Regions from separate parts of the Staphylococcus sp. M0911 genome, predicted to be linked through region 2. Evidence: predicted binding sites of a transcription regulator. Region 2 holds the regulator's gene; the other holds the start of a gene.
The links. Region 2 encodes CtsR, which represses protease genes until heat stress. Its sites were predicted from a motif close to ATGGTCAATAAAGGTCAAACA; they were not measured.
Positions count from the first base shown of each region.

Region 1: a site for CtsR is predicted at 3,094-3,114, ahead of clpP (ATP-dependent Clp endopeptidase proteolytic subunit ClpP). Genes of this name have one in related genera too.

Region 1 covers NZ_CP022881.1:1,950,686-1,958,484, reverse strand. The annotation lists gene ssp1_RS09560 (hypothetical protein) at 1-320, shown strand, start outside; gene ssp1_RS09555 (hypothetical protein) at 524-877, opposite strand; gene ssp1_RS12080 (hypothetical protein) at 889-1,026, opposite strand; gene ssp1_RS12075 (hypothetical protein) at 1,134-1,355, opposite strand; gene ssp1_RS11920 (VraH family peptide resistance protein) at 1,655-1,825, shown strand; gene ssp1_RS09545 (hypothetical protein) at 2,189-2,830, shown strand; tRNA gene ssp1_RS09540 (tRNA-Arg) at 2,899-2,970, opposite strand; gene clpP (ATP-dependent Clp endopeptidase proteolytic subunit ClpP) at 3,160-3,750, shown strand; gene ssp1_RS09530 (hypothetical protein) at 3,859-4,047, opposite strand; gene ssp1_RS09525 (TIGR01777 family oxidoreductase) at 4,067-4,966, opposite strand; gene ssp1_RS09520 (DUF4887 domain-containing protein) at 5,758-6,441, shown strand; gene ssp1_RS12140 (hypothetical protein) at 6,547-6,768, opposite strand; gene ssp1_RS09510 (sugar-binding transcriptional regulator) at 7,191-7,799, shown strand, end outside.
Region 2 covers NZ_CP022881.1:2,216,678-2,224,476, reverse strand. The annotation lists gene pdxR (MocR-like pyridoxine biosynthesis transcription factor PdxR) at 1-1,127, opposite strand, end outside; gene pdxS (pyridoxal 5'-phosphate synthase lyase subunit PdxS) at 1,224-2,111, shown strand; gene pdxT (pyridoxal 5'-phosphate synthase glutaminase subunit PdxT) at 2,115-2,672, shown strand; gene ssp1_RS10810 (NupC/NupG family nucleoside CNT transporter) at 2,729-3,943, opposite strand; gene ssp1_RS10805 (CtsR family transcriptional regulator) at 4,099-4,560, shown strand; gene ssp1_RS10800 (UvrB/UvrC motif-containing protein) at 4,581-5,138, shown strand; gene ssp1_RS10795 (protein arginine kinase) at 5,131-6,135, shown strand; gene ssp1_RS10790 (ATP-dependent Clp protease ATP-binding subunit) at 6,151-7,799, shown strand, end outside.

The DNA of each region.
Region 1 (7,799 bases), 270 kb from region 2:
ATAAAATGCAGAATAATGAAAAACATTCAATGATAAATGTTCAATTCAAAAATATAACAAAGGGAATAGGTTACACTGAACAAAAAGGTGTGATTATTAAAGATGTGAGTATATCTGGGCATGAAGACAATGTTGATACTTTGATTATGCCGAATAGTAGGAAGATTGATTTTAGCAAAGTTAAAGACTATTCATATAAAGAAGAAATTTATTTTGAATACAATAATAGAGAAGTGTTTGAATTTTTAGATGACGTTTATCAAATGGTTAATAATTTCGTTATTGATATTAGAGAATACATAGATAAGCGTGATTTATAATTTGAATGAAAGAGAAATTCTCAGAATAAATAAGTGATAGAGCTATTTAAAGATATAATTCAAATTTATTTTTGTATAATGTTTTTCTAATGATGAGTAAATTTCAACAAAATAAGGATCAACAATTTAATGATATGCACTCCATAAAGTTAGATTTGTAGTCCAACTTTTGGGTTGCACATCACAATGCTAAGCTCTTATTTTTATACTCTTAAATCAAGATATAACTTTTCTGCATATGGTAATAATTCAGGTATATAATTTCTAGCGTAGCCTTCTATAAATCTTAAAGCTTGAGAGTCAGTTATTTCGTCATATTTAGTTACATTTTCAATTAATATTGATTTAAATTCTTCAATGTTCATATCATCAGTGTTTTTGTTATTAGACAACCTTGTAAATGCCATAAATACTTTTTCATATTCATCTAGAGGGATACCTAAGTCTAAACATAAAAGACTTATTGATTTTGTATTGTAAGGATGATGTCCTACGATTTCTGCTAGTTCTGAAACTGCTTGATATAGTAACCTTATATCATCTTTATTTTCAAACATTATTTTCACTCCTAAACTAGTAAATTAATACCTTCTTTTACTGCAACTTTAACTTGACCAACGAGGTCTTTGTCAATACCAGCATCTACTAATCCTCTATACACTGCATCAGCAACTGAGTTAGCTGGGACTTCAGATAATTTTAACAAAGGGCGTAGTTCTGAATCAATTGCGTCGAAATTTTTTGAAACAGCATTTGCTGCTTTTTGATTGCCAGTAACAGTTTTAACTGCACCTACTAATTTACCTTTATTACTTAATATACCCTTAATAGTTTTTTAGTAAGATATATCCCGCCTACATAGGTTTGTACATTTTTTTTGTTTTCATTAGTTTGTTGATTTGACTTGTTATCTTGAGATTGTTGAACATTACTATTTTGCGTTTGAACTTGTTCTTCTGCACTTGCTAAAGGGGAAATAGACGTTAATAAAACCGCACTTAAAACTAATGATCCTATACTCTTACTTAACTTCATAGCTTATCTACTCTTTTAATCAAATTTTTAATCTAGCACTTACAACTTTAGTCTATAGTAATCGTTTTAAAATTGGTGTAATTTCCCCAAGTGTCTGTTTCATATACATAAGTGTATATATATAACTTTTACTATCTTTGGAATTACTTCTGAGAAACGTCTTGTGTAAATCTGAGAATCGGTATATGTATAAATAGTACTTAATATCTGTATTGGGTAGCTATTTTATTTATATTGATATTGTGATATATGTATTATTGAGTACATTATTAATTAAATATAATAAAGGTGGTTATTGCGTGAGTATAAAAGAAATGTGGGAATATTTACTAAATAAAAAATGGGAATCTGATGAAATTTGGATGCTAATATTATACATATTCATAGCTAGTATCTTTACGACACCATTATTGGGTGTTCCTATAGGTGTTATAGCTTATTTATATTTAAGTGATGATAAATTTAATTAATGGTTTAATGATTACTAAAATGGTCATTGAAATCGTGATCCATGACACTAGTATATAGCTTACTGAACGAAATGTTCACTATGACAAATACATTTAAGATACTTACTAATTTATATATTAAAAACAAGCATAACAAAAAGCCATCATATATAGTATATGGTGGCTTAAACGTTGAATGTGAAATTAAAAATAAACATAGTATGAATAGCGTCATTTTATTATACTATGATTTAAGACTATCTGAGATTCATGAATCCCCAAATGTTGAGTAACTTTCAACATAGTTTAATTATACCATAACTTAGTAGTAGGTACTAAATTTATATGTGGTATTATGGTAAGAAAAACATGAGGTGACAGATAATGCAAAATAAATTTGAGTTGAAACATATTTTGTTTATAACCTTTATTGTTGTTCTTGCAATAATGACGTTTGTGTTCACAGTTGGTTACATTATTAGCTCTGTGGATCCTAATCATAGTATTACGGGTTATTCCATTGCCATTAGTTTTGTTGGTATATTTTCAACGTTTGGTGGTGCATTTTTAGGTGCGGCTATATCTGGGCGTTATACCATGAAAACCATTAGATTAAGTGAAAATAATAAAATTGAAATTAATAAAAAGAGAGCAAAAGCGCTAAAAAATGAGTTGTTAAAACAAACTAAAATAGCTCTTGATAATGCACGACCTTTTGATGCAGGTGGAATGTTTACATTTGAAGAAGTAATATATAACAGAGTAAGAGATACCTATATAAATAGAATAAATATATCACTGAATAAAATAAGCGAGTTTAAAATGAGCGAAAGTTATTATTATCTAAGTGATGATGATATCACTGAACTAGATGATGTGTATGAGTTAATATCAGAATTAATATTTTGTATTGAAGATTTAAATAGTCGCCAAGATGATGGAGAAAAAGAGAAAAACCCAGATTTTTACAGAATTAAAAGTACTTACTTTGCAAATCTGAAAACTTTTTATTCAAAATATAAATAACGTTTCCCTGTTTTTTCCCCATTAAGCAAAAGAAACGCCATTAAAACAACGTTTTAATGGCTACTGAGCCCCCTCGAAGGGAATCGAACCCCTATTCTAAGAACCGGAATCTTATGTGTTATCCATTACACTACAAGGGGAAAATAGATAAAGCTTATTTCTGTACTAAACGATATAAAATCAGTACAATCAAAAATAGTTATTTCTAGTGTACAAAAGTAATTCACTTAACGTCAATTAGCAATTAAACTAAAAGAACTTTATTTTTGACCATTTTTGACTTTTGGGTTAAAATGTGAAGTAACAGTTATTACAAGGAGGAAATATAGATGAATTTAATTCCTACAGTTATCGAAACAACAAATCGTGGGGAACGTGCGTATGACATTTATTCACGATTATTAAAAGACCGTATTATTATGTTAGGTTCTCAAATTGATGATAACGTTGCTAACTCAATTGTATCTCAATTATTATTCTTACAAGCCCAAGACTCTGAAAAAGATATTTACTTATATATCAATTCACCAGGGGGAAGCGTGACTGCTGGCTTTGCTATCTATGATACAATTCAACATATCAAACCAGATGTTCAAACAATTTGTATTGGTATGGCTGCGTCAATGGGTTCATTCTTATTAGCAGCAGGTGCAAAAGGTAAACGTTATGCTTTACCAAACGCTGAAGTAATGATTCACCAACCTTTAGGTGGTGCACAAGGTCAAGCAACTGAAATCGAGATTGCTGCCAACCATATCTTAAAAACTCGTGAAAAATTAAATCGTATTTTAGCTGAAAGAACAGGTCAATCTATTGAAAAAATTCAACAAGATACTGATCGTGACAATTTCTTAACAGCTGAAGAAGCTAAAGCATACGGCTTAGTTGATGAAGTTATGGAACCAGAAGGTAAACAATAATATTTCTATTTAATTAGATATAATAATCGAAGTTCAATAAAAAGAAGTCAGGACCATCATTTAAGGTCCTGACTTCTTTTTTACTTATATAGATTTGTATGGCGTTAACTATTTTAACTTATGTCTCAATCCATTAATTGAAATAAACGACATTATGAGTCCTACAATAATAAATAGGATGGAGAGTAATATCATAATTACTGTTTGATCAAATACTAAGACACCGTTCAAAATACAGATTAAGCCTGCTATGATCATTAAAATGTATGTGAGTTTGTCATTTTGATTGTTTTCCATTGCTGTTGTACCTCTTAATTTAATTTCTGATTAAATCATCTAGTGCATTTTTAAGATTATTATACATGAAATTAAATCCTAGTGCTTCGAGTTTATTTGGTAATACCTTTTGCGTATCTAAAACAACGGTAGACATTTCACCAAGTACTAGTCTCATCGCAAAGCTTGGAACCCATGTTTCATGTGGCTTATGCATTGCACGAGCTAACGTATAACCGAATAAATTTTGACGTTCAGGTATTGGTGCAGTTAAGTTAAAAGGTCCTTTGGCTTTGTCATTACCGATTGTAAATAATATTGCACGTGTTAAATCATCAATGTGAATCCATGAATACCACTGGAAACCAGATCCTAATTTACCACCAACATAAAATTGATAAGGTAATTTCATAGTTTGTAAAGCGCCACCATCATTAGATAAGATCATTCCAAAGCGACCTAAAACGACTCTTGTTCCTAGTGCTTCGAATTGCTTAGCAAATCTTTCCCATTGATAAACAATATCTGATAAAAAGTCAAACGGTAATGTTTTAAAAAGTTCTGTATAACTATGGTGATAATTAGGAGGGTAATATCCCATAGCACTAGCATTAAATAATACTTCTGGCTTCTTTTCTCTTTTTTTAAATAATTCAAAAAGGGCCTGTGTAGATTGAATTCTGCTTAACATTAATGTTTGTTTATAGTCTTTTGTCCAACGTTGGTTGAGTGTTGCACCAGCTAGATTGATAACGATATCGATATCAGGCACTTTACTTTCCCAGCCATCTTTAGACCAATTCACATATGAAACCCGAGCATCGTTTGATTGTTCATCATGTCGAGTCAAAATAGTAATATGAGCATTTGATTTCTTAATTTCACTCACTAAATGAGAACCTACCATGCCAGTTCCACCAGTTATTAAATATTGTTTCATTATCTCACCTCAATAAAAAATTCTAACTTAGTTAATAGTTAGTAGTGATTATTATTATTCAAAATTTATCCAATTTTTAGCCAACAATATGTCAAATACTTTTTTAGATTCGTATTTAAAAAATTTTTTGTTAAGTTATAATTGATTTGTACCTTCGGAAATTAATTAAACATCTCTTAATTAGTATGAGTATACCCCATAATATACTAGCGAAGGTAAATTTTGACTCCCTTTAGTAGTGGGCCCATGCGAGCAACGTATGGGTCTTTTTTCTCTCTTTATTATTATTCTAAATGATTTTTACATCTTTTTACAGAAATAAACTTAATAAAAAATTGTGTGCATATTTATAATAGAAATAATCATTTAATTAATAAACTTTAATTTTAATGAAAAAACCAAATGAAAGTGAACAGTGCCAATAAAATGAAGGCATAATAGCAGCTATTGCTTAAAATGGGTGATTTATTTTGATGTTGATCATTAGTTATCAACATCTTTTTTATTGTAATTTTGTGGTCATCATTGGTATTAGTCTCTAAATGTTCTTCAAACAATTTTTTCATTATTATCACAAACCGTTCCTATTAAATTTACATTAAAAAAGTTTAAAATAGATGTTTCTTCTTCATTATGATGTTATCATAAATGAGATAAGATTATGTAAATAGTAATTTGCTAATCCTATTGAAATCCTAAATATAAATTTTTGATGAATAAAACATAACGAAAACTTAAGATATAAATTTATTTATTATATATGATATTCCATGTTTAAAGTGAGGGAGAATATGTCAAAGCAAGATTTTAATGAGTACGACAATCAAGGTAAAAAAGGTATGAGTGGCATCGCGAAAATAATTAGTATCATTATCGTATTATTGCTACTGGGTGGCTTAACATTTGCTATATTTTCATTTGTAGATCATTCAAAGAAAGCTAATGAACGATTAAATAATGAGACGAAGCAAGAACAAAAAGATAAAAAAGACAAAGACGACAAAGAGAAAAAAGAAAAATCATCTGACAAAAAGTCTGATGAAAAGCAAAATACACAACAAAAACCATCACAACAACAGACAAGACAACAACCAACAACACAGCAACAACCTTCTACTCAACAACCAAAATCACAACAGCCTAAGACACAACAAAAACCAAAAGTAGATAATAAAACTAAGGAAGCACCAACTAAAGAAAAACCAAGCAAGCAAGAGAAACCAAGCACGCAAGAAAAACCAAGTACCCAAGAAAAGCCTAGCACTCAAGAAAAACCAAGCACACAACAAAAGCCAAGTACTCAAGAGAAACCAAGCACACAACAAAAACCAAGTACCCAAGAAAAGCCAAGTGCACAACAATCAACGCAGAATAACTCAAACAATAATACACAACGCAGTGCATCACAACAATCAAATAATAGACAAAGTTCACAAAGTCAAAATAGTTCATCTAACAATAAATCTGATGAATAAGTATTAAAAGGCCGATAAGGTATTTCGTACAATTGCGATTCGCAAGTTAATGTACTGACCTTATCGGCATTTTTTATATTAAAAAAATTATTACAGTAATGTGCATTAAAATAACCAATAAATAAACATTGTGATAATAAGGGAAATGAGCATCAATGTAGAGCAACCAATAGAACATCCACACCCCGTGTGTGTACATCCATATGTATAAATTTGGTTACTGGACTTGTTATCGTCATAGCGATTTTGATGAAAATGTTCATCATCTTTATAACGCGGGTCAGTTGGATCGATAACTTCTATTTTATTTTCGTCGTCTGTACTCAATATAAATTAAACCTTCTTTCAAAAAGAGTTGTCCTTATTTGGATTATAAATGAAAAGCACAATATTATAAAAGAATAATTGCTTTATAGTGATATGGTTAACTCGTAACATAAAGGGTAATATTATCAATGTGTAGCACAATATTTATCAACTGAGTCGTGTGCAACTAAAAGTTGATAAAAAGCTTAAAATACCTTGAATAAGTGATTTAATTCACGTAACTGTACCTAAAGTAAATGAAATCGCTTTACACAATATTTGGAAAATTTTGAGCGGATTTACTTGCATTTTAATTCGCATAATAGTACTATTGCAATTGTAAAGAGGTTAGATTTTGTCCCACGTGGGACTTCAAACGTCAATCCTCTATGATTCAAGCAATATTGACTCATCCTTTAGAAACATACAAGGAGGAAAGAGTAGTGAAAGATTTGATCGAAATTCAACAGCAACTTATTCCAGATTTGGTCGAAAAGATGTATCGTCGTTTTTCAATCTTAGCTACTATTTCTCAAAATGAGCCAGTTGGACGACGTAGTTTAAGTGAACATATGGATTTGACGGAAAGAGTTCTACGTTCTGAAACAGATTTGTTAAAAAAACAAGAACTAATCAAAGTTAAATCAACAGGAATGGAAATCACTGAAAAGGGTAAAGAGGTAATCAATCAATTAAATGATTACTTTAATCATTATTCAGATGATCATAAAATGGCTAATGCCATTAAAGAGAAGTACAACATAAAAGAAGTTCATGTTGTCCCTGGTGATTCAGACGAGAAACAATCAGTTAAAAGAGAAATGGGCAGACAGGCTGGCCAGTTATTAGAAAGTAGTTTATACGAAGACGCAATTGTGTCAGTAACTGGTGGTTCAACAATGGCTTATGTAAGTGAATCTATTCATTTATTACCATTTAATGTGTTCTTCGTACCTGCTCGTGGTGGACTTGGTGAAAATATGGTATATCAAGCCAATACGATTGCATCAAGTATGGCACAACAAGCAGGTGGTTATTACACAACATTATAT
Region 2 (7,799 bases):
GCATTTAAAATAAATTGCAACTTTTCTTTATAAATTTTTCTCATTTTATTTAAATGACGTTCAAAACTACCACTACTCATAAATTGTGCAATCATTCTTTGGATATGAACTGGAGCTGTATTGGCTTCTTTATAATGATAATGATGATATTGTTCTAACAATTTCGGTGGTAATACAATATATGCAATTCTGCAACTTGGATAAATAGATTTAGAAAAGGTACTAAGATAAATGACTTTATCCTGTGAATCAAGACTCTGTAATGCAGGGATAGGTTTACCAAAATATCTAAATTCTGAATCATAATCATCTTCGATAATGTATCTATTATCTTGTTGTTGAGCCCAGTTGATGAGTTGGGTTCTTTTCTTTAGATTCATAACATGGCCAGTAGGAAACTGGTGTGAAGGTGTGATATAAATTATGTTATGATCCGATGATAAAATAGGATGAGTTTGTATACCATTTTTCTCGACTGGGACTTGTAAATAGTTGAATTTCTTTTTATCTAATACTTGTTTAATCGGAGGATAACTAGGTTTTTCTATAGCAAATGACGCATCTTCGAGTATATCAGTTAACATATTTAATAATTGTTCTGTTGAAGATCCTATTATGATTTGATCTGGATGAGATGTTACTCCTCTACTGCTGAATAAATAATGCGCAATTTGTTGTCTTAATTCAAATTCACCTTGATTATTTCCTCTTTGTAATAGTTCAAACTGATTATCTTCAAATACATCTTTTGCATATTTTCTAAATAAATGTGAGGGAAAATATTCTGCGTCGATTTCTGATAAGTTAAAAGAATAAGCATAATGTTCTTTATCTTCATCCAAATTTTCATTATTGTTGTATGTAGTTGTGGGCACAACATATTGTTTGGATAGTACAGGTAATGATTCGATATCGGAGACGTAATAACCTGATCGTGGTTTAGAGTATATAAACCCTTCATCCAATAACAATTGATAGGCGTGTTCAATAGTTGTTTGGCTTAAAGATAAATGCTCACTTAATTGACGTTTTGAAGGGAATCTGTCATTTGACTGATATTGACCTTCTATAATTTGCTTTTTCAACTTTTCGTATAAATCAATATACAGTGATTGTTTCTCTTTCACTCATCTGACCTCCTTTATAATAAATAAATTGAACCTTTTTAAATATCAGTTTATCCTTTACAATTAATTTAATCAAGAAGTAAAGGGGTAGAATTTATGTCTAAAATAGTTGGATCTGAAAGAGTTAAACGAGGAATGGCTGAAATGCAAAAAGGCGGCGTTATTATGGATGTTGTCAATGCGGAACAAGCTAAAATTGCAGAAGAAGCTGGTGCTGTTGCAGTTATGGCATTAGAAAGAGTACCTTCTGACATCCGTGCAGCTGGTGGTGTTGCACGTAGTGCTAACCCTAAAATTGTTGAAGAAGTTATGAATGCTGTATCTATTCCAGTTATGGCTAAAGCACGAATTGGTCATATTACAGAAGCTCGTGTATTAGAAGCAATGGGTGTGGATTATATTGATGAATCAGAAGTACTAACACCTGCTGATGAAGAATATCATTTGCGTAAAGATCAATTCACAGTACCTTTTGTATGTGGTTGTCGTAATTTAGGTGAAGCTGCTCGTCGTATCGGCGAAGGGGCTGCTATGTTAAGAACTAAAGGAGAACCGGGTACGGGTAATATTGTCGAAGCAGTAAGACATATGAGAAGAGTTAATGCTGAAGTGAGTCGATTGACTGTTATGAATGATGATGAAATTATGACATTTGCTAAAGATATCGGAGCACCATATGAAGTTTTAAAACAAATCAAAGATAATGGTAGATTACCAGTTGTTAACTTTGCTGCAGGTGGCGTTGCAACACCTCAAGATGCTGCTTTAATGATGGAACTAGGTGCAGATGGTGTATTTGTTGGATCAGGTATTTTCAAATCTGAGGATCCAGAAAAATTCGCTAAAGCGATTGTTCAAGCTACGACACACTATCAAGATTATGAGCTAATTGGTAAATTAGCTGCCGAATTAGGAACTGCTATGAAAGGCTTAGACATTAACCAAATTTCATTAGAAGAACGTATGCAAGAGCGTGGTTGGTAATATATGAAAATAGGTGTATTAGCGCTTCAAGGTGCAGTTCGTGAACATATTCGTCATATAGAATTGAGTGGTCATGAAGGTATCGCAATTAAAAAAGTAGAACAATTAGATGATATCGATGGTTTAATCTTACCTGGTGGTGAATCAACAACATTAAGAAGGTTAATGGATTTATATGGTTTTAAAGAAAAGCTTCAGCAATCAGATTTACCTATGTTTGGTACTTGTGCTGGTTTAATCGTACTAGCTAGTGATGTTGAAGGTGAGGAAGGCTATTTAAATAAATTGGATATTACAGTTCAACGTAATTCATTTGGTAGACAAGTAGATAGCTTTGAATCAGAATTAGACATTAAAGGTATCGCTACGGATATAGAAGGTGTTTTTATTAGAGCACCTCATATTGCGAAAGTAGCTGACCATGTTGAAATATTAAGTGAAATTGGCGATAAAATCGTTGCTGTTAAGCAAGATAAATATTTAGGGGTATCATTCCATCCTGAATTAACAGATGATTATCGTGTAACGGACTATTTTATTAACCATATGATTCAAAAATAAAAATAAGGCAATGTATGATTGAGTTTAAATACCCAATCATACATTGCCTTTGTTCATTAAATGAAGAATCCAGCAATTGCTGCTGAAATAAATGATACTAATGTCGCACCGAATAATAATTTTAATCCGAATCTTGCAACAACGTCACCTTTTTTATCATTTAATGATTTAATAGCACCAGAAATAATACCAATAGAGCTAAAGTTAGCAAATGATACTAAGAATACTGAAGTAACACCTTTAGCATGTTCTGAAATGCCATTTAACTTACCTAATGCCTGCATTGCAACGAATTCATTTGATAGTAATTTAGTTGCCATAACAGAACCTGATTGAACCGCATCGTTCCATGGTACACCTGCTAAGAATGCAAATGGAGCAAAAACAAATCCAATTAAAGTTTGGAAATCCCATTTGATTGCACCACCTGAAAGTAAACTGAAAGCACCGCTTACTAAACCATTAAGTAACGCGATGATTGCGATGTATCCAATTAACATCGCGCCTACGATGACTGCCACTTTAAATCCATCTAAAATATACTCCCCAAGCATTTCAAAGAAAGATTGATTTTTAGTTTCACTTTCGGCAACTAATAATTTATCATCTTCTTCATTAACTTTATAAGGATTAATAATTGAAGCGATAATGAAACCACCAAATAAGTTTAATACAACGGCTGTTACGACGTATTTCGGTTCAATTAATGTGAAATAAGCACCAATAATTGAAGCAGATACAGTAGACATTGCAGATGCAGTTAATGTATACAAACGTTGTTTAGGTATATAAGGAAGTTGTTGTTTTAAAGAAATAAATACTTCAGATTGACCTAAAATTGCTGCTGCTACTGCATTGTATGATTCCAAACGTCCCATACCATTGATTTTTGAAATCAGGAAACCTAACACATTAATTATAAATGGTAAAATTTTAGTGTATTGTAAGATACCGATTAATGCTGAAATAAATACAATTGGTAATAAAACGTTAAAGAAAAATGGTGGATTTTTAGGATCTACATATTTAAAACCACCGAAAACGAAGTTAACGCCTTCTGCTGCTTTAGATAGTAAATAACCAAAACCATTAGCAATACCACCAATGACTGTAATACCAATATTTGTTTTTAATAAAATGAAGGCGAAAATTAATTGAATTACTAATAATAATCCAACATATTGCCAACGAATATTCTTTCTATCTGAACTAAATAAGTACGCGAGTGCTAAAAAGAAAATAATTCCAATAATCCCTATGAGAATGTGCATGTTTTTTCATTCCTTTAATTTATTCTATTGTCTATCATACAATAAAAAATAAGCGCTAACATCATAAAATTTAAAAATTTAAAATCAAATTAATTGAAAATGGTCAAAGTTGGTCATATAATATAGTCAAAGAAGGTCAAAAAGAGGTGATAATCATGCATAATATGTCCGACATCATAGAACAGTACATTAAACATTTATTTGAAGAAACCAATGAAGATGTGGTGGAAATTCAAAGAGCAAATATTGCTCAACGTTTTGACTGCGTCCCTTCTCAATTAAACTATGTGATTAAAACGAGATTTACAAATGAGCATGGTTACGAAATAGAAAGTAAACGTGGTGGTGGTGGTTACATCCGAATCACGAAAATTGAAAACAAAGATGAAACAGGTTATATTAATCATTTACTTCAATTAATAGGTCCTTCAATATCCCAACAACAAGCACTTTATTTAATAGATGGCTTGTTAGATAAAGGACTTGTAAATGAAAGAGAAGCAAAAATGATTATTGCTGCTATTGATCGAGAAACGTTAAAAATGGATATTGTATCTCGAGATATTATTAGAGCAAATATTCTTAAAAGAATTTTACCTGTCATAAATTACTACTAGAAGAATTGAGGTGTTGCTTTTTGCTTTGTGAAAATTGCCATTTAAATGAAGCTGAAGTTAAATTAACAGTTAAAAGTAAAGATGGTGTGCAAGAAAAATGGGTATGTAGTACTTGTGCGAAAGGTGATAACCCATGGACGCACCAAGAGCAATCATCCTATCATCATCAAGATGATATAGAAGAAGCATTTGTTGTAAAGCAAATATTACAACATTTAGCGACTAAACATGGTATTAATTTTCAAGAAATGGCATTTCAGGAAGAAAAAAGATGTCCAACTTGTCATATGACGTTAAAAGACATCGCACATGTAGGCAAATTTGGTTGTTCCAATTGCTATGCAACATTCAAGGATGACATCTTAGACATAGTAAGACGTGTGCAAGGCGGTCAGTATGAACATGTTGGAAAAGTGCCTCAATCTTCTTATCATAAGCTTGCGCTTAAAAAGAAAATCGAAGAGAAGAAACAATTTTTACAACAATTAATAGATGAACAAGATTTTGAACAGGCAGCCATTGTTCGAGACGAAATTAAATCGCTACGTGATGAGAGCGAGGTGCAACAGGATGAGTGACTTAGAACCTAACATTAGTGAGTGGATGAAAACGACTAAAGAAGCACCAGTGGTCATTTCTTCAAGAATTCGCTTAGCAAGAAATCTTGAAAATCATGTTCATCCACTCATGTTTCCGACAGAACAAGATGGATTTAGAGTAATAAATGAAGTACAAGATGCATTACCCAACATGACTTTGAAAAGACTAGACATGATGGACCAACAAAATAAAATGAAATTAGTAGCTAAACATTTAGTGAGTCCAGAGTTGATTAAACAACCTGCATCGGCCGTTCTATTAAATGATGATGAATCAATCAGTGTCATGATTAATGAAGAAGATCATATTAGAATTCAAGCGCTAGGTACAGATTTATCTCTAGAAAGATTGTATAAAGAAGCGTCGACGTTAGATGATGAAATCGATCAACAACTCGATATCAGTTATGATGAACATCTAGGTTATTTAACAACATGTCCTACTAATATAGGAACTGGTATGAGAGCAAGTGTGATGTTGCATTTGCCAGGTCTTTCTATCATGAAAAGAATGTCAGGTATAGCACAAACAATCAATCGATTTGGTTTTACCATTCGAGGAATATACGGTGAAGGGTCACAAGTTTATGGCCACATTTACCAGGTTTCAAACCAATTAACATTGGGGAAAACAGAAGAAGAAATCATAGAGAATTTAACAGAAGTAATCAATCAAATTATAAATGAAGAACTTCAAATTCGATCAAGATTAGATAAACATAAACATTTAGAAACGTTAGATAGAGTTTATCGTTCATTAGGAATACTGCAAAATAGCAGGCTTATCACTATGGAAGAAGCATCTTATCGATTGAGTGAAGTTAAATTAGGCATAGATTTAAATTATATCAAACTAGATAATTTTAAATTCAATGAACTGATGGTAGGAATTCAAACACCATTTTTATTTGATGAAGAGGATGAAACACCAGTCAATGAAAAGAGAGCGAATGTTTTAAGAGAACATATAAAATAGGAGGTAACAAATCATATGCTATTTGGTAGATTAACTGAACGTGCACAAAGAGTATTGGCTCATGCACAAGAAGAAGCAATTCGATTGAACCATTCAAATATTGGAACAGAACATCTTTTATTAGGTCTAATGAAAGAACCTGAAGGTATCGCAGCAAAAGTATTAGAAAGTTTTAATATTACAGAGGATAAAGTTATTGAAGAAGTTGAGAAACTAATTGGTCATGGTCAAGCACCTATGGCAACATTACACTATACACCTAGAGCTAAAAAAGTGATTGAATTATCAATGGATGAAGCACGTAAGCTACATCATAACTTTGTTGGAACAGAACATATTTTACTTGGCTTAATCCGTGAAAATGAAGGTGTAGCAGCACGTGTATTTGCTAACCTTGATTTAAATATCACAAAGGCACGTGCACAAGTGGTTAAAGCATTAGGAAGTCCAGAAATGAGTAATAAAAACGCTCAAGCAAATAAATCTAATAACACACCTACATTAGATGGTTTAGCACGTGATTTAACAATTATTGCTAAAGATGGCACATTAGATCCAGTTGTGGGTCGAGACAAAGAAATTACTCGAGTTATAGAAGTACTTAGTCGTCGTACTAAAAATAATCCTGTATTAATTGGTGAGCCAGGTGTAGGTAAAACAGCAATTGCGGAAGGATTAGCTCAAGCAATAGTGAACAATGAAGTGCCCGAAACACTAAAAAACAAACGTGTCATGTCACTAGATATGGGTACGGTTGTAGCTGGTACAAAATACCGTGGTGAATTTGAAGAACGATTGAAAAAAGTAATGGAAGAAATTCATCAGGCTGGTAATGTGATTCTATTTATTGACGAATTGCATACATTAGTAGGTGCAGGTGGCGCTGAAGGTGCTATAGATGCTTCAAATATCCTCAAACCGGCATTAGCTCGTGGCGAATTACAATGTATTGGTGCCACAACGTTAGACGAATATCGTAAAAACATTGAAAAAGATGCCGCTTTAGAGCGTCGTTTCCAACCTATTCAAGTTGATGAGCCTACAGTTGAAGACACTGTATCAATCTTAAAAGGACTTCGTGATCGTTATGAAGCACATCACCGTATCAATATTTCAGATGAAGCTTTAGAAGCGGCTGCTAAATTAAGTCATCGTTATGTATCAGATCGTTTCTTACCAGACAAAGCGATTGATCTAATTGACGAAGCAAGTTCAAAAGTAAGATTGAAGAGTCATACAACACCTAATAATTTAAAAGAAATTGAACAACAAATTGAAAAAGTAAAAAATGAAAAAGATGCAGCTGTCCATGCACAAGAATTTGAAAATGCAGCTAACCTAAGAGATAAACAAACAAAATTAGAAAAACAATACGAAGAAGCTAAAAATGAATGGAAAAACTCACAAGATGGGGTGAGTACATCATTATCAGAAGAAGATATTGCTGAAGTTATTGCGGGTTGGACAGGTATCCCATTAACTAGAATTAATGAGACAGAATCAGACCGTTTACTAAATCTAGAAGATACACTACATCATAGAGTTATTGGTCAAAAAGATGCCGTTACATCCATCAGTAAAGCTGTTAGACGAGCAAGAGCAGGCTTGAAAGACCCTAAACGTCCAATTGGTAGCTTTATATTCTTAGGGCCTACAGGTGTAGG